DNA from 4 places in the Pseudomonas sp. PDM24 genome. Region 1 is predicted to be linked to each of the others. Evidence: predicted binding sites of a transcription regulator. Region 1 holds the regulator's gene; each other region holds the start of a gene.

Region 1 (4,360 bases):
GGCGTGCTGATCACGGACCACAACGTTCGTGAGACCCTGGATATCTGCGAAACCGCCTACATCGTCAACGACGGCCAACTGATTGCTGAAGGTGACTCCGCCACCATCCTCGCCAATGAACTGGTCAAGGAAGTGTATCTGGGCCACGAGTTCCGCCTGTAAGCACCTGAGGTGCCCGGGTCGCCGAGGGAGCGCTTACTTCAATAAAAAATCAATAACTTTTTATTGTTACAGCGCTCTAGGCAAACACTTCAGTTTCGGGCATATAATTTGCTTATGTTTGGCGCTTCGGCGCCCTGTAGTGGATGGCGCATGTGCGCCGGCGAATAAGGTGTTAAGCCCCTGCCATGAAACCATCGCTAGTCTTGAGAATGGGCCAGCAGCTGACGATGACACCGCAGCTGCAACAGGCCATCCGCCTGCTCCAATTGTCGACCCTGGACCTGCAACAGGAAATCCAGGAGGCTCTGGAGTCCAATCCGATGCTCGAACGCCAGGAAGAAGGCGACGACTTCGATAACGCCGACCCCTTGGCCGATAGCGCCGAACAGAAACCCAACGCCGACATTCAGGAACCCTCCTACCAGGAAACCGCCCCGACGGTGGACAACCTTGAGGAAGGCGACTGGAACGAGCGCATCCCCAACGAATTGCCCGTCGACACAGCCTGGGAGGATGTCTACCAGACCAGCGCCAGCAGCCTGCCGAGCAACGATGACGACGAGTGGGACTTCACCACCCGCACATCGGTCGGTGAAAGCCTGCAAAGCCATTTGCTCTGGCAACTGAACCTGGCACCGATGTCCGACACTGATCGCCTGATCGCCGTGACCCTGATCGACTGCATCAACAATCAGGGCTACCTGGACGAAACCCTCGAGGAAATCCTCGAAGCGTTCGACCCGGAACTGGACATCGAACTCGACGAAATCGAAGCCGTCCTGCACCGCATCCAGCAATTCGAACCCGCTGGCATCGGCGCCCGCAACCTGGGTGAATGCCTGCTGCTGCAACTGCGCCAGTTGTCCGCCAAGACCCCTTGGCTGGCCGAAGCCAAGCGCCTGGTCACCGATTACATCGACCTGCTCGGCAGCCGCGACTACAGCCAGCTGATGCGCCGCATGAAGCTCAAGGAAGATGAGCTGCGCCAGGTCATCGAATTGGTCCAGAGCCTCAACCCGCGCCCGGGCTCACAGATCGAGTCCACCGAAGCCGAATACGTCGTTCCCGACGTGATCGTGCGCAAGGACAACGAGCGCTGGCTGGTGGAGCTGAACCAGGAATCGGTGCCACGCCTGCGGGTCAACGCCCAATATGCCGGTTTCGTGCGCCGCGCCGATACCAGCGCTGACAACACCTTCATGCGTAATCAGCTGCAGGAGGCTCGCTGGTTCATCAAGAGCCTGCAAAGCCGCAATGAAACCCTGATGAAAGTCGCCACCCAGATCGTCGAGCATCAACGCGGCTTTCTTGAGTACGGTGACGAAGCCATGAAGCCGTTGGTGCTGCATGACATTGCCGAAGCAGTCGGCATGCATGAATCGACCATTTCACGGGTGACCACGCAAAAATTCATGCATACCCCACGGGGCATCTATGAACTGAAATACTTTTTTTCCAGCCACGTCAGTACCTCTGAAGGCGGTGAATGCTCGTCCACGGCGATCCGCGCGATCATCAAAAAACTGGTTGCCGCGGAAAATCAGAAAAAGCCGTTGAGTGACAGCAAGATCGCTGGTTTACTGGAGGCACAAGGCATTCAGGTAGCCCGTCGCACCGTCGCCAAGTACCGCGAATCCCTGGGGATCGCGCCTTCCAGCGAACGGAAGCGGTTGATGTAGCCGCCGGGCTGGCCACAGCGTTCCAGTGGCAGGCATTTCTGCCTGCCGCTTTATGCACTGGCAACGAAGGAGAAGCTGTATGCAAGTCAACATCAGTGGACACCAACTGGAAGTGACCGAACCCCTGCGCACCTACATCGGCGAAAAACTCGACCGATTAGAGAGGCATTTCGACAAGATCACCAATGTGCAAGTCACGATGAACGTCGAAAAACTGCTGCAGAAGATCGAAGCCACGCTGCATATTCCCGGCGGAGAAGTGGTCGCCAATGCCGAGCATACGGACATGTATGCCGCCATCGACCTGCTGACCGACAAGCTGGATCGCCAACTTAAAAAGCATAAGGAAAAGACCCAGAGCCTCCTCCAGGGCGCGACCGGTCGTTAACACCCCCAATCCATGATCCGACTAGAAACCATCCTGACCCCCGGCCGTTCCCAAGTGAACGCGCCGGGTGGCAGTAAAAAGAAAGCCCTCGAGCAAATTGCCAACCTTATCCACCGCGAAGTACCGGATCTGGAAATGCAGGACGTCTTCGAGGCCCTGATTGCCCGTGAGAAACTCGGTTCTACCGGTTTCGGCAACGGCATCGCCATCCCCCACTGCCGGCTCAAAGGCTGCACCTCGCCAATCAGTGCGCTGCTGCACCTGGAAGCCCCTATCGATTTCGATGCCATCGACGGTGCCCCGGTTGACCTGCTGTTTGTGCTGCTGGTCCCGGAAGCCGCCACCGATGCACACCTGGAATTGCTGCGCCAGATTGCCAGCATGCTGGATCGCAAGGAAGTGCGTGAAAAATTGCGCAGCGCCCCGAGCAACGAAGCCTTGTATCAGGTTGTCCTGGACGAGCAGAACGGTCACTAATCATGCGCCTGATCATCGTCAGTGGCCGCTCCGGCTCAGGTAAAAGTACCGCCCTCGATGTGCTCGAGGACAACGGCTACTACTGTATCGACAACCTGCCGGCCGGCTTGCTGCCGGAACTGGCCGAACGCGCGCTGATTCACACCGAACTGGCACAACCGCTGGTGGCCGTGTCCATCGATGCGCGCAACCTGCCGAGCCACCTGTCACGGTTTCCCGAATTGCTGGAAGAGGTCCGCAGCCGGCATATCCAGTGCGATGTGCTGTATCTGGACGCCGACGAAGAAACCTTGCTCAAACGCTTTTCGGAAACTCGCCGTCGTCACCCGCTGAGCAGCGCCAATCGTTCGCTGGCGGAGGCGATCCAGGATGAAACCAATCTGCTGGGGCCTATCGCCGATCTGGCTGACCTAAAAGTCAATACCACCAATCTGAACCTGTATCAGCTACGCGATACCATCAAACTGCGCCTGCTGAATCAGCCGGAGCCCGGCACTGCGTTCCTGGTGGAATCTTTCGGGTTCAAGCGGGGCATGCCGGTGGACGCCGATCTGGTGTTCGACGTGCGCTGCCTGCCTAACCCCTACTGGAAGCCGGAGCTACGGGCACAGTCCGGGCTTGATCAACCGGTGGCCGAGTACCTGGCGGCACAGCCGGACGTCGAAGAGATGTTCCAGGACATTTCCTCATACTTGCTCAAGTGGCTACCCCGCTTTGCCGCCAGCAATCGCGCCTATGTCACCATTGCCATTGGCTGCACTGGCGGGCATCACCGCTCTGTCTACCTGACCGAACGTCTGGGTCAGGTCCTGCAAAAAACCCTGAAGAACGTCCAGGTCCGCCACCGCGACCTCAGCTAAAGGATTCACATCGCGATGCCTGCTCTGGAAATCGAAATTATCAACAAGCTGGGTCTGCATGCCCGCGCGTCTGCAAAATTTGTCGGAGTCGCCGGTCAGTTCAAGGATTGCACGATCAGGGTAGGACGCACGCCAGAATCCGTGGTCGATGGCAAAAGCATCATGGCCATGATGATGCTGGCCGCTGGCAAGGGCACCAAAATCCACCTGATTACCGAAGGCGAACAGGAGCAGGAAGCGCTGGATGCATTAGTGAAGCTGATCAACAACTACTTCGACGAAGGCGAATAAACATCAAAAGATCGCAGCCTCGTTTCACTCGACAGCTCCTACAAGGATCTGCATACAGTAGGAGCTGTCGAGTGAAACGAGGCTGCGATCTTCTGATCCTGTTTTTCAAGCCAACGCTGTATCCATCACCATCATCAGACAAAACCCGATCAGCAGCCCAAGGCTGGCCAGTTTGTCGTGACCATGGCGGCGCGATTCGGGGATGACTTCGTGAGTCACAACCAGCAACATCGCACCGGCCGCCAGTGCCAGCCCCAAAGGCAACAGCAGTTCGGCAAGGCTTACCAGCCAGGCGCATAACAATGCAAAGACCGGCTCGACCAACCCTGATGCAGCACCGATCAGGAACGCCTTGACCCGCGACATCCCTGCCCCGGCCAACACCAACGCAATGACCAGTCCTTCCGGCACATCCTGCAATGCGATGCCCATGGCCAGGCTGTCGGCGTCAGGCATGCCTCCACCGGCCGAGACGCCGACAGCCATGCCTTCGGGGATGTTGT
Region 2 (4,360 bases), on a different contig from region 1:
GCGAGTGGCCGAGTACACGTCTTCGAATTCTGCACGGGAGGATTTGAAACCGGTGGTCGCGACGTTGGCGATGTTGTTGCCGGTCACGTCCAGTTGTTTGTTGGCTGCATAGAGACCGCTAAGGCCGATATTGAAAGACATATTCCACTCCTTGTGCCGTGTTAGTCGGCTCTATATACCAATGGTTTGTACTTTGGACAGGGCAACGCTGCCCATGCCTGCCAGGTTCAGCATCAACTCACCGCCGGTCTGGCTGATGGTCACGCTGTTAACGGTCGCTGGCAGATAAGTAATCAGCGATGTCGCCTTGCTGTCGATGGTGGCCGTTGCGCCGAAGGTGTAAGTACCCGCCGGTGCCACCGCGCCCGCATCGTCCTTGCCGTCCCAGATAAAACTGGCGTTACCGGCACTTTGACTGCCCAACTCGAGCGTACGGATGGTCTTGCCTTCCGAGTTGGTGATCTTGACGGTGGCCGCGGAAACCGAGGTAGGCACCACGACGGTTCCGTTGAGGCTCTTGGAGGTGTCGACCAGGGTTTTGTCGGTCTGCGCAATGACGGAGCGGCCCACCAGCGAAGAAGCCTGCAAGGCTTGCGAGGAGCTGTAGCTGCTGGCAAGGCCACTGACCGTATCGTTCAGCGTGGTGATACCTTCCAGGCTACTGAACTGCGCCAGTTGTGCCACGAACTCGCTGTTGTCCTGAGGATCGAGCGGGTTCTGGTTTTTCAGCTGAGTCACCAACAGTTGCAGGAACGCGTCCTTGCCCAGCGCCTGGCCGCCGGTAGCGGCCGAGGTCAGGCTGTCTTTGTTGGTCGGGGTCTGGACCGAGGAGTTGGCCAGAACATCGCTGATAACGCTCATATGAATCGCCCCTTATCACTGACCTAGGGTCAGGACCTTCTGCATCATGGTTTTGGCGGTGTTCATCATTTCGGCGTTGGTCTGGAACGAACGGCTCGCGGAAATCATGTCGGCCATTTCTTCGACGACATTGACGTTCGGGTAATAGACGTAGCCCTTGCCATCAGCAGCCGGATGGTTCGGCTCGTAGCGCGCTTCAAGGTTGCTCTGGTCTTCGACCACGCCCAGCACTTGCACGCCTTGACCGGCAGCGTCCTGGTTCTGGAACAGCGAATCGCTGCCGCCGCTCTGGCCGCCCTGGAACATGGTGGCGAATACCGGGTGGCGGGCACGGTAGGTCTGGTCGATGCTCGACGAGACGGTCTCGGCGTTGGCGATGTTCGAGGCGACGGTGTTCAAGCGAGTGGTCTGGGCACTCATGCCGCTACCGGCAATGTTGAAAACACTGGATAGAGACATGGATTACTCTCCGCGCAGGGCTGACACCAGCCCTTTGAATTTACTGTTGAGCAGGGTGAAGCTGGCCTGGAAGTTGACCGCGTTTTCCGCGTAATTCGACTGTTCCAGCTGGGCGTCCACGGTGTTCTGGTCGATCGACGGTTGCATCGGCGTGCGATACATCAGCGACTCGTCGCCATTGCCCATGCCTTCAGCTTCGATGTGACGGCTGTTGGTCATGTTCAAGGCGAACTTGCCGTTTTTGGTTTTCTCGTTCTGCTCGGCGAGCACTTTCGAGAAGTCCAGATCCCGAGCCTTGTAGTTCGGGGTGTCGGCGTTGGCGATGTTGTTGGCCAGGACTTCGGCACGCTGAGCGCGGAAGCCCAGGGCTTGTTCATGGATACCGAGCGCTTTATCGAAGCTGATGCTCATGTCGGGAAACCTTCGGGTGACCTGATTTTTCGTAACATGGACATAGCAAGCGGCGTGCCAATTCAAAAAAGCCCGTAAACCGGGGCTTTGCGCGCGGTGGCAAGCCGGCAATGCCAGAAAAGCGGCAACCGATTTCCGCCGCCTGCCGCTTTTCTGCCGCTTATCAGGAACTACACCGACCACTGTAGGAGCGAGGCTTGCCCGCGAAGGCGATGTGTCAGTCAGCGATTTTGTGTCTGATACACCGCCTTCGCGGGCAAGCCTCGCTCCTACAGGTAGTGCGGCGAGAATGAGAAATCAGGCACAAAAAAACGGGAGCCCCTGAGGACTCCCGTTTTTTTATGCCGTCAACGAATCACTTCGCCTGGTAAATGATCCCCGGACTGCACTGGACCATCTGGTAATGGTCCGGCAAACCGTTCAGCGCCTCGGACGCGCCAAGAAACAGATAACCGCCCGGCTTCAGCGTGCTGTGGATGCGCAACAGGATGTCTTTCTTCACCTCGGCGGAGAAGTAGATCAGCACGTTGCGGCAGAACACGATGTCGAACTTGCCCAGGCTCGCATAGCTGTCCAGCAGGTTGAACGAGCGAAATTCCACCCGACTCTTGATCGGCGCCTTGATCGCCCAACGTCCCGGCCCTTTCGGGTCGAAGTAACGCTGAAGGCGCTCGGGCGACAGACCGCGGCCGATGGCCAGGCTGTCGTACTCGCCGGTCTTGCAGTTGGTCAGCATGGTGCCGGACAGGTCAGTGGCAACGATCTGCACGCCCATCTTCAACTGCCCCATGTTGACCCGTTCGAACTCATCGATGGACATCGACAGCGAATACGGTTCCTGACCCGACGAACACGCTGCCGACCAGATCCGCAGGCGCTGGCCGGGGCTTGCCTTGATCGCTGCAGGCAAGACCTTGTTCTTCAAGACTTCAAACGGATAGGTGTCACGAAACCACAAGGTTTCGTTGGTGGTCATGGCATCCACCACCATCTCGCGCAAACCACTGCGCGGCTGGGTCTGGATGCGCTGAACCAGCTCACCCAATGATTTGATGCCCTGCTGCTCCATCAGTTTGTTGAGACGGCTCGAGACCAGGTATTGCTTGTTTTCACCGAGCAAAATGCCACAGGCTTTTTCCAGGAATACCCGGAACTGTTCGAAATCCAAATTACCCGTAGACAAAGATGCCGCCTCTTAAATCGTTTTGACCGCCAGGGGCAGAAGGCCCCTAGCTGTTATCTGCTGCTTTGATCCGGTCGACTACCCGGGATGCCAGGTCATCAGGACGGAATTTGGCCAGGAAGTCATCGGCCCCGACCTTCTTGACCATCGCCTGATTGAACACACCCGACAACGAAGTATGCAGGATGATATGCAGCTTTTGCATGCGTGGGTCGTTGCGGATCTCAGCCGTCAGGGTGTACCCGTCCATCTCCGGCATCTCGATGTCGGAGATCATCATCAGGAACTCTTCTTCCGGCTTCTTGCCCTCATCGACCAGCTTGCGCAGGTAATCCAGCGCTTGCCGGCCGTCATTCAACGCCACCACTTCGACGCCGACGGTTTGCAGGCAACGGGTCACCTGCTTGCGCGCCACCGATGAGTCATCGACCGTCAGCACGCGCAAGGACAACGCCTTGTGCTGAGTCTCGACATCCACCACGCCCACCGAAATCGCTTCCGGTGTCGGTGACACTTCCGCCAGCACCTTCTCGACGTCGATGATTTCGACCAACTGATTGTCGACCCGAGTCACCGCCGTCAGGTAGTGATCGCGCCCGGTGCCCTTGGGTGGCGGATGAATCTCCTCCCAGTTCATGTTGACGATGCGCTCTACCGATCGAACCAGGAAACCCTGAGTCTTGGTGTTGTACTCCGTGATGATCACGAAGGGATTGCTTTGATCTTTCAGCGCTCCGGAGCCGGTCGCCATCGCCAGATCCAGAATCGGAATGGTCGCCCCCCGAATATTCGCCACACCGCACACGACAGGACTGGACTTGGGCATCAGGGTCAGTTTGGGGCATTGCAGCACCTCACGAACCTTGAACACGTTGATCCCATACAGCTGCTGGCCGTCGAGACGGAACAACAACAGCTCAAGGCGATTCTGCCCCACCAGTTGCGTGCGCTGGTTCACCGAATCCATTACACCAGCCATGCCCAGACTCCTACACCAACGCTAAGTGTGTTGCGACGCACATTCTTCACTAAACGGCACGGCGCTTGCTTTTTAACTCTTATGAACACAGAACCGACATTTTTCCGACACCTGACATCAGCCTGCCGCAGATTACTCTGTGCGATGTCGGCCGTTTGCCTGTTCAACGCTGGCAGCCCTGCCCTTGCTGACGCGGTTACCTTGCCTGACATGCTTATCGGCGTCACTCAGGGCTTTCTTGAATTCACCGTAGAAGACTATCTGGCCACCAGTCAAACGCAAGGACGCTACGAAATCGAGGTCAACCAGCTCGATCCGCGCCTGCGCATGCCTATGTGCGACAAGGAATTGACAGCCACCCTCGAGAGCCCCGCGAGGCCTCTGGGCCGGGTTACGGTCAAGGTTCGCTGCGACGGTGCCTCCCCCTGGACAGTCTTCGTACCCGCTCAAGTACGGCTGTTTCGCGA
Region 3 (4,360 bases), on a different contig from region 1:
GCGAGCAAGCCCGCTCCCTCAGGTTCTGTGTTTATTCATGCCGACACGCGGTAATCCGTTGAACGATCAATCAGGGCTAAAGTCCAGATAGAAGTAAGCCCATCCATGGGTTTTATCGAGGAGGCACCGATGCAAAAGTGGAAAATCACTTTCGTGGATGATCACGGTGAAACAGTGGACGAACTCTTCGAGTGCGAGGAATGCCCGAATAGCGAGCAAGCCGCCAAACTCATTCGCGCCCGACGCCTGCCGATCGCTGCCGAACTGGATCTCAATGATCTGGAGGGTCGTACCGATGATCCGACCGTCAAAAGCCTGAAATCCCAGAACAGCATTGAAATCATCAGTATTACCCCGATCTGATACACCTCTTGTCACATTCACACCCAGACCTTGGCAGCGGCTCTATCTTGGGGCTACTCTGCAAGCGAGATCAGCGAATGACTCGCTAAGGTCTGGTCTTGTCAGCTACATGCTTGTTTCCCGTCGGCAACCTCTGTTGCCGTATCGCTCTCACCAATCGGTTGAAAGTGCAGGGAATACGGAAAGTCTATCCATCAGTCTGAGGGGGACGTTTCATGAGCACAGCCTATCAAGAAGACATCAGCAGCAGCGTGTTGCGCCGCATGAAAGAAGGCGGTTTCGACTTTTCACGATTCCATCCCATCGAGTTCTACGCCATTTTCCCGGACGAGGAGCGGGCACGCAGGGCGGCAGGTCATTTTTGTGGTGAATCCTTGAATGCCCAGATCAGCGTGCGCGATGACGGCGCGTGGCATCTGGAACTGAGCAAAGTGATGTACGCCACTTACGACGGTATCGGCGACTTTGAGCAGGACTTTGAGGCGGTGGTCGAGCCTCTGGGCGGTATCATCGAAGGATGGGGCGTCAAGCAGGAGGTACGAGGGCTACTCGCATAACTTTATGAACAGTGACAACACTCAGCAACGGCTGACCTTTGGGTTGGCCGTTTTCGTTTTCGCGGTTTGCAAAGGCCAAAGATCGCAGCCTCGTTTCACTCGACAGCTCCTACACAGCTCCTACAGGTGAAACGAGGCTGCGATCTTTTGATCTGGGTTTTTGATTCATAACGTTTCAAAAAAACAAAAAAAACCGCCTGAGCAGGCGGCTAAAGGGAAGTTTCGGTCAGGTTTTCCAGCGAATGCGCGGATTATCCGCATCGCCCCCCGGGCAGTGAAATCAACTCTGGCTATGCTGCTGATAGGCGACAGCATTGCTTCGCCATGAAGCGGGGGCAATCAGGTTGGGGCATTTACCGCACAGGATTGGTGCGGTGCGTGCAGCGCCATTATCCAACTGATTGATATTAAAGCGTTTATGCCGATGGCACGGGCCTTGCGAAGGCCTGGATGTCCGGGTGACAAGGAGTACGGCATGATCCGCACCTATTTTGATGAGATGTACGATGCCGGCGGCCAGGTCCGCCCGCATTATCGGGAGTTTGCCCGTTGGCTGGCCGAAACGCCTGACGAGCTTTTGGCACAACGGCGACGCGAGGCCGATCTGTTATTTCATCGTGCCGGGATTACATTCACGCTCTATGGTGATGAGCAAGGGACAGAGCGCCTGATTCCCTTCGACACCATTCCCCGCAGTATCCCCGCCAGTGAATGGCGGGTCGTCGAGCGCGGCTGCATTCAGCGGGTCAAGGCATTGAACATGTTCCTTGCCGACCTCTATCACGAGCAGCGCATCATCAAGGCCGGCATCATCCCGGCCGAGCAAGTGCTGGCCAACGAGCAATACCAGTTGGCGATGCAGGGGCTGGATCTGCACCGCGATATCTATTCGCACATTTCCGGCGTCGACCTGGTACGTGATGGCGACGGCACGTACTACGTGCTCGAAGACAATCTTCGTACCCCCAGCGGCGTGAGCTACATGCTCGAAGATCGCAAGATGATGATGCGATTGTTCCCCGAATTGTTCGCAGCCCAGCGCATCGCGCCGATCGACCACTATCCGAACCTGTTGCTCGACACCCTGAAAAGTTCCAGCCCGATCGACAACCCAAGCGTGGTAGTGCTGACGCCGGGGCGCTTCAACAGCGCGTTTTTCGAGCATGCATTTCTGGCCCGGGAAATGGGCGTTGAACTGGTGGAAGGCGCGGACCTGTTCGTGCGTGATGACAAGGTGTTCATGCGTACCACGGACGGGCCGAAAGCGGTCGACGTGATCTACCGGCGCCTCGACGATGCCTTCCTCGATCCGTTGGCGTTCAACCCGGATTCGATGCTCGGCGTTCCAGGTCTGCTGTCGTCCTACCGTTCCGGCAACGTGGTGCTGGCGAATGCCATCGGCACCGGGGTCGCGGATGACAAGTCGGTGTACCCCTTCGTCACGGACATGATTCGTTTCTATCTGGATGAAGAGCCGATCCTGAAGAACGTGCCGACATGGCAATGTCGTAATCCCTCTGAGCTGTCCCACGTGCTGGCCAATCTTCCAGAACTGGTGGTCAAGGAAACCCAGGGCTCCGGTGGTTACGGAATGCTGGTGGGGCCGGCGGCGACGGCGGCGGAAATCGAATCTTTCCGTGAGCGGATCAAAACCAAACCCCACGCGTACATCGCCCAACCGACGTTGTCTTTATCGACCTGTCCGACCTTTGTCGAAAACGGCATCGCTCCACGCCATATCGACCTGCGTCCGTTTGTATTGTCTGGCCGCGAAACCCGGGTTGTGCCCGGCGGTTTGACCCGTGTCGCCTTGCGCGAAGGCTCCCTGGTGGTGAATTCCTCCCAGGGCGGCGGAACCAAGGACACCTGGGTGGTCGAGGATTGAAGGAAGCCTGCCATGTTAAGTAGAACTGCCTCGGATCTGTATTGGATGTCGCGTTACCTGGAGCGGGCCGAAAACCTCGCACGGATGCTCGACATCAGTTATTCGCTGTCACTGATGCCTCAGGATGGTCGTGGCGACGGCTTGCACGAACTCGCCATGCCGTTGCTGATCACCGGCACTCTGGACGATTACCTGGAGCGCCACGGCGATCTGCATGCCGAACGGCTGCTGCATTTTTTCGCCCTGGATGCGGCCAACCCGGCGAGCATCTACAGCTGCCTCGGTGCCGCGCGAGCCAGCGCCCATGCGGTGCGTGGGCGAATCACCGCTGACATGTGGGAAAACATCAACGCCACCTGGCTGGAGATTCGCGGGATCGCCGAGCAGGGCTTGAGTCGCTACGGCATGAGCCGTTTCTGTGAGTGGATCAAGGAACGTTCCCACCTGTTCCGCGGCGCGTCCTACGGCACCATCATGCGTAACGACGCGTTCCGCTTCATTCGTCTGGGCACCTTTATCGAAAGGGCTGACAACACCTTGCGCCTGCTCGACGCCCGTTACGAAATGGCCGGCGATCAGGCCGAAGCGGTCAGCGACGGCACGGCTCATGCCTATTACCAGTGGAGCGCCTTGCTGCGGGCCTTGTCGTCGTTCGAGGCCTATACCGAGATCTATCGCGACGCCCCCGGCGCCCGGCATGTGGCCGAATTGTTGCTGCTGCGCGCCGACGTGCCGCGATCTTTGCGGGCCTGCACCGAAGAAATCGACCAGATTCTCGCCCAATTGCCTGGGGCCAACGGCCGTCCTGCCCAGCGTTTGGCGGCAGAAATGGACGCACGCCTGCGCTACACCGGTATCAACGAAATCCTCGACGAAGGCCTGCATGCCTGGCTGACCGAGTTCATCCCGCTGGTGCGCCAGTTGGGCAACGCCATACACAGTTCCTACCTGGAGGCTGCATGAGACTTTCCATTAGCCACGAGACCACCTATCACTACGAAGATCAGGTGCGGGCGAGCATCCAGTACCTGCGACTGACCCCTCACGACAGCGAGCGCCAACACGTGCTCAGCTGGCAACTCGACCTGCCACGCCCGGTGCGTGCGCAACTCGATCCGTTCGGCAACATTCTGCATGTGCTGACCCTGGACGAACCCCACGAGGCGATCATCATCGGCGCCCGAGGGCAGGTGGACATCGACGAACTGCGCGAAGCCGAGCATGAAAGCCAGTCGGCGCTGCCGTTCTTGCGCTTTACGCGCCTGACCGAGGCCGACGAAGCGCTGCGTGCATTCGCCGAGAAGGCCTGCAAACAACGCCGGGATCGTACGGCGCTGATCGATTTGATGCATGGCCTGAACCAGCACATGACCTACACGCCGGGTTCCACCGAAGTGGACACCAGCGCCGCCCAGGCATTCGCCGGGCGCTCCGGGGTCTGCCAGGACCACACCCACGCGTTTCTCGCCTGCGCTCGCAGCCTGGGCATTCCTTCGCGTTATGTGTCGGGGTATCTGTACAGCGAGAACAGCGAACACCTGGCCAGTCACGCCTG
Region 4 (4,360 bases), on a different contig from region 1:
CAGCAAACTCAACGACATTTCCGGCCAATTCAGCAGGCTCAGGATCGGGCGCTCTGTTGAGGTGGGTTGTTGGGCGTCTCTGAGCGCCGGCACCACGTCGTGGGTCAGCCATTCGCGCAGGCCTCGGTATTCGGGGCAGTAGTGGTAGACCAGTAATGCGTAGACACCGGATTCGCTGATGAGCAGGGTGTTTTCGACGGTGCCATGGATGAGCATCTGTAGGGTTTGGTGTTGGTCGGGGTCGAGTTTGCGGACGGCGCGTTCGTCGAGGAAGAGGCGCAGGAGTCGGCCGAGGTCTCGGGCGCTGAACCAGGGTTGGTTTCCGAGGAGGAGGGCGTGGAGGTGGAGTTTGTGGCGGGTGAATATGTGTGGTGTCAGATAGTTTTCGTCCATAGTGCAGTGCCCAAATTCGCTTGATAGATGACTGCCTCTTATCGTCGCCAAACAATAAAGGTGGCAGCTGCGTGCGGGTTGGCGAACCGGCCAAGCGAATACCGGCAGACCCGAAGGTCTCCCACACACAGCCGCCATATAACGAATCGAGAGAAATACCCGATATCGAATGACGTTGCGTGCATAGCTTGGTTCCAGGTCGCCAAACCTAGTGCTGACATTCAGCATCAGGTGAGCTTAGGAGCCGGGGCTTTGCGACGCTATCGGACGGCGGTGCTGATCTTTGTAGGAAGTTGCCGGGATGTTTGCGGGGCTTAAGATCAAAAGATCGCAGCCTTCGGCAGCTCCTACAGGGGTGGTCGTTCCAGCGAGGGGCTGCTGGAACACCGTGGTGACTCTATCGCGAGCAGGCTCGCTCCCACATAGACCCCATTGTCAAAGGGGATCGGCGGGGTTACTCGGTCGGTGGATTGAGCTTCGCTTCCAGCTCAGCCACTTTCGCTTCAAGGCTCTCCAACCGTGCGCGGGTCCGCGCGAGCACAACCATCTGGCTATCAAACTCTTCCCGGCTCACCAGGTCCAGCTTGCTGAAGCCGCTCTGCAACAAAGCCTTGAACTGGCTTTCGATTTCGCTTTTCGGCAGCGGGGTGTCGCCGCTGAAGAGGCGGGAGGCGGTGCCGCTCAGGGCGTCGAGGAAGTCTTTGGGCGCGAGCATGGGGAATGTTCCTGTCAACAATGGCGGGCAGTGTACCACGCAGTGTCTATAGTCAATCTCGGCAGCTGCGATGCACGCTTTTCGCGCAGTCGAGTGGGCAGTCGCGCACTGTTGTTGTGCGTAACGGTTGCGTCAATCGGGTGAAAGGCTCTTTGGCAGCGGCCAAGGTATTGAAATCAATGGGTTTTGGATAGATGGCAAGCTTTCTGCTTAGTCGCTGGTGACCCATGCACTGATGCAGTCGCTGTGACGAATGCAGTGCGCCAAGCGGAACGGGGGAAGTTTCGTGCGGAGTGGTTAGCTGGCGTCGGACGGGCAGGTAAGGCCGAACGATGCGTTACAAAGCCAGGCACTGCGCTTAGACTTGAGTCGGGTTTGTTTTCCTGGGGCAAGTCCACCAATTCGGGAGAGAGTTTTCATGAAGCTAGTCACTGCCATCATCAAGCCGTTCAAACTGGACGACGTGCGCGAGTCGCTGTCCGAGATCGGCGTGCAGGGCATTACCGTTACTGAGGTCAAAGGCTTCGGTCGGCAGAAGGGTCACACCGAGCTGTATCGCGGCGCGGAGTACGTGGTCGATTTTCTGCCCAAGGTGAAGATCGATGTCGCCATTGACGACAAGGATCTGGACCGGGTTATCGAGGCGATAACCAAGGCTGCCAACACCGGCAAGATCGGTGACGGCAAGATCTTCGTGGTCAATCTGGAACAGGCGATTCGCATCCGTACCGGCGAAACCGATACCGACGCAATCTAAGCCGCCACAAACCCAACGCCCCAGGAGAAAACAATATGACTCTGCGTAAAATCGCAGGGCTAGGAGCCCTGTTGTCCCTCGTAATGCCCGGCCTGGCCATGGCGGCAGACGAAGTGGCGGCCCCAGTCCTCAACTCCGGCGATACCGCCTGGATGATGACCTCGACAGCCCTTGTGCTGTTCATGACCATTCCCGGTCTCGCGCTGTTCTACGGCGGCATGGTTCGCTCGAAAAACATTCTTTCCGTGATGATGCAGTGCTTCGCCATTACCGGTCTGATCAGCATTCTGTGGGTCATTTATGGCTACAGCATTGCGTTCGACACCACCGGCATGGAGCAGGGCGTCGTCAACTTCAACTCGTTCTTCGGCGGCATGGGCAAGGCGTTCCTCGCCGGTGTCACGCCTTCGAGCCTGACCGGCCCCGCGGCGCTGTTCCCCGAGGCGGTCTTCATCACCTTCCAGATGACTTTCGCCATCATCACTCCAGCGTTGATCGTCGGTGCTTTCGCCGAGCGGATGAAGTTCTCCGCCATGCTGATCTTCATGGGCATCTGGTTCACCCTGGTTTATGCACCGATCGCGCACATGGTCTGGTCCGGTAACGGCGGCCTGATGTGGGACTGGGGCGTTCTCGACTTCGCCGGCGGTACCGTGGTGCACATCAACGCCGGTGTGGCTGGTCTGATTGCCTGCCTGGTGTTGGGCAAGCGTAAAGGTTTCCCGACCACCCCGATGGCCCCGCACAACCTCGGCTATACCCTGATGGGTGCGGCGATGCTGTGGGTCGGCTGGTTCGGTTTCAACGCCGGTTCCGCTGCCGCCGCCAACGGCACTGCCGGCATGGCGATGCTGGTCACGCAGATCGCCACCGCTGCGGCGGCGCTGGGCTGGATGTTTGCCGAGTGGATCACTCACGGCAAGCCAAGCGCACTGGGTATCGCCTCGGGTGTGGTGGCCGGTCTGGTTGCAATTACTCCGGCGGCAGGCACCGTGGGCCCGATGGGCGCTCTGGTGATCGGTCTGGCGGCGGGCGTGGTGTGCTTCTTCTGCGCCACCACCCTGAAACGCAAACTCGGTTATGACGATTCCCTGGATGCCTTCGGCGTGCATGGTATCGGCGGTATCCTCGGCGCAATCCTGACGGGTGTGTTCGCGGCACCGGCCCTTGGTGGCTTCGGCACCGTGACCGACATCGGTGCACAAGTCTGGATCCAGTGCAAAGGCGTTGGCTTCACGGTGATCTACACCGCGATCGTCACGTTCATCATCCTCAAGGTCCTGGACGCCGTCATGGGTCTGCGTATCACCGAGGAAGAAGAAGCTGTCGGCATCGATCTGGCGCTTCACAACGAACGCGGCTACAACTTGTAAGCACGCGCACGAAAAATTTGCCCGGCTTGCCGGGCATTTTTTTGTCCGGGATTTGTCAGTGAAGGAAGGGCTGAAAGGTTTTTTCATACACGTTCAGTCCCGTTTACGACGGGCGTTTTTCTGCGGCCAATGGCTTACACGATTGAAGGAATATTAGGGCCTTTGTTTTTTTCCAGAGCGCGCTAGAATGCGCCCCGAACGTGCGGAGAACAGTATGTGGCAACAGACTCTGATCACCTTGCGAGCACGGCCCCGGGGCTTTCATCTGGTAACGGATGAATTACTCGCTGGCTTGCCTGAACTCAAGGCGTGTCGGGTCGGTCTGTTGCATTTGTGGCTACAGCATACCTCGGCGTCGTTGACCATCAACGAGAACGCCGATCCGGCGGTACGTCGCGACTTCGAACGATTTTTCAATCGTCTGATCCCACAAGGAACAGACGGCTATGAGCATAACGACGAAGGCCTGGACGACCTCCCGGCGCACTTCAAGGCCAGCGTACTTGGCTGTCAGCTCAGTTTGCCGATCTCGGCAGGCCGACTGGCGTTGGGGATCTGGCAAGGTGTTTATCTGGGCGAGCACCGTGATCACGGCGGTGCCCGTAAAGTCCTCGCCACCGTGCACGGTGAAGGGGCATGAAAACCGCTGGTTACCAGTGGTGGTTGATTTTTTTCCGGCAGCCGTCGACAGACAGCAAAGCTGGGCTATAACTAATTTGCTTTTCGCAAGTCATGAGGTAGAACATGAGCGACGATGATCTGGAAAACGACGACCTCGAAGTAGGCGACGAAGACGAAACCGAAGAAGGCCTTGAAGCGGCGGCAGAAGACGTCGCTGAAGACGACAGCGGTGATGTGCCCGTTCCGACTGCCAAAGGCAAGGTCAAGGCTGCGGTATCGGTCGATGAGCTGCCGAGCGTCGAAGCCAAGAACAAGGAACGCGACGCCCTGGCCAAGGCCATGGAAGAGTTTCTGGCACGGGGCGGCAAGGTGCAGGAAGTGGAGGCCAATGTGGTCGCCGATCCTCCCAAGAAGCCTGATAACAAGTACGGCAGCCGGCCTATCTAAGCGCCTGCTTCTTGCTTGCTGAAAAAGCCCGCCGTCGCTGCGGGCTTTTTCATG

What was found. The regulator sigma-54, encoded in region 1, starts transcription at its own class of promoters, with help from an activator protein. The targets are predictions, from matches to a motif close to ANTGGCATNNANNTTGCTNT.
Region 2: the regulator sigma-54 is predicted to act here: its motif matches at 1,774-1,793, upstream of flgB (flagellar basal body rod protein FlgB).
Region 3: the regulator sigma-54 is predicted to act here: its motif matches at 1,344-1,363, upstream of KW837_RS01805 (circularly permuted type 2 ATP-grasp protein).
Region 4: the regulator sigma-54 is predicted to act here: its motif matches at 1,302-1,321, upstream of glnK (P-II family nitrogen regulator).

The regions. Positions count from the first base shown of each region.
Region 1 is NZ_JAHUWR010000007.1:211,399-215,758, reverse strand. Features, by position in the region: gene lptB (LPS export ABC transporter ATP-binding protein) at 1-162, shown strand, start outside; gene KW837_RS22680 (RNA polymerase factor sigma-54) at 348-1,841, shown strand; gene hpf (ribosome hibernation-promoting factor, HPF/YfiA family) at 1,921-2,229, shown strand; gene ptsN (PTS IIA-like nitrogen regulatory protein PtsN) at 2,242-2,706, shown strand; gene rapZ (RNase adapter RapZ) at 2,709-3,566, shown strand; gene KW837_RS22660 (HPr family phosphocarrier protein) at 3,582-3,857, shown strand; gene KW837_RS22655 (ZIP family metal transporter) at 3,963-4,360, opposite strand, start outside.
Region 2 is NZ_JAHUWR010000001.1:12,945-17,304, reverse strand. Features, by position in the region: gene flgE (flagellar hook protein FlgE) at 1-141, opposite strand, end outside; gene flgD (flagellar hook assembly protein FlgD) at 172-861, opposite strand; gene flgC (flagellar basal body rod protein FlgC) at 877-1,320, opposite strand; gene flgB (flagellar basal body rod protein FlgB) at 1,324-1,731, opposite strand; gene cheR (protein-glutamate O-methyltransferase CheR) at 2,087-2,914, opposite strand; gene KW837_RS00050 (chemotaxis protein CheV) at 2,961-3,893, opposite strand; gene flgA (flagellar basal body P-ring formation chaperone FlgA) at 3,975-4,360, shown strand, end outside.
Region 3 is NZ_JAHUWR010000001.1:366,380-370,739, forward strand. Features, by position in the region: gene KW837_RS01795 (hypothetical protein) at 130-363, shown strand; gene KW837_RS01800 (ribonuclease E inhibitor RraB) at 579-920, shown strand; gene KW837_RS01805 (circularly permuted type 2 ATP-grasp protein) at 1,396-2,805, shown strand; gene KW837_RS01810 (alpha-E domain-containing protein) at 2,818-3,768, shown strand; gene KW837_RS01815 (transglutaminase family protein) at 3,765-4,360, shown strand, end outside.
Region 4 is NZ_JAHUWR010000002.1:430,503-434,862, reverse strand. Features, by position in the region: gene KW837_RS09885 (Bro-N domain-containing protein) at 1-393, opposite strand, end outside; gene KW837_RS09880 (accessory factor UbiK family protein) at 848-1,108, opposite strand; gene glnK (P-II family nitrogen regulator) at 1,527-1,865, shown strand; gene KW837_RS09870 (ammonium transporter) at 1,901-3,238, shown strand; gene KW837_RS09865 (secondary thiamine-phosphate synthase enzyme YjbQ) at 3,453-3,878, shown strand; gene sutA (transcriptional regulator SutA) at 3,983-4,306, shown strand.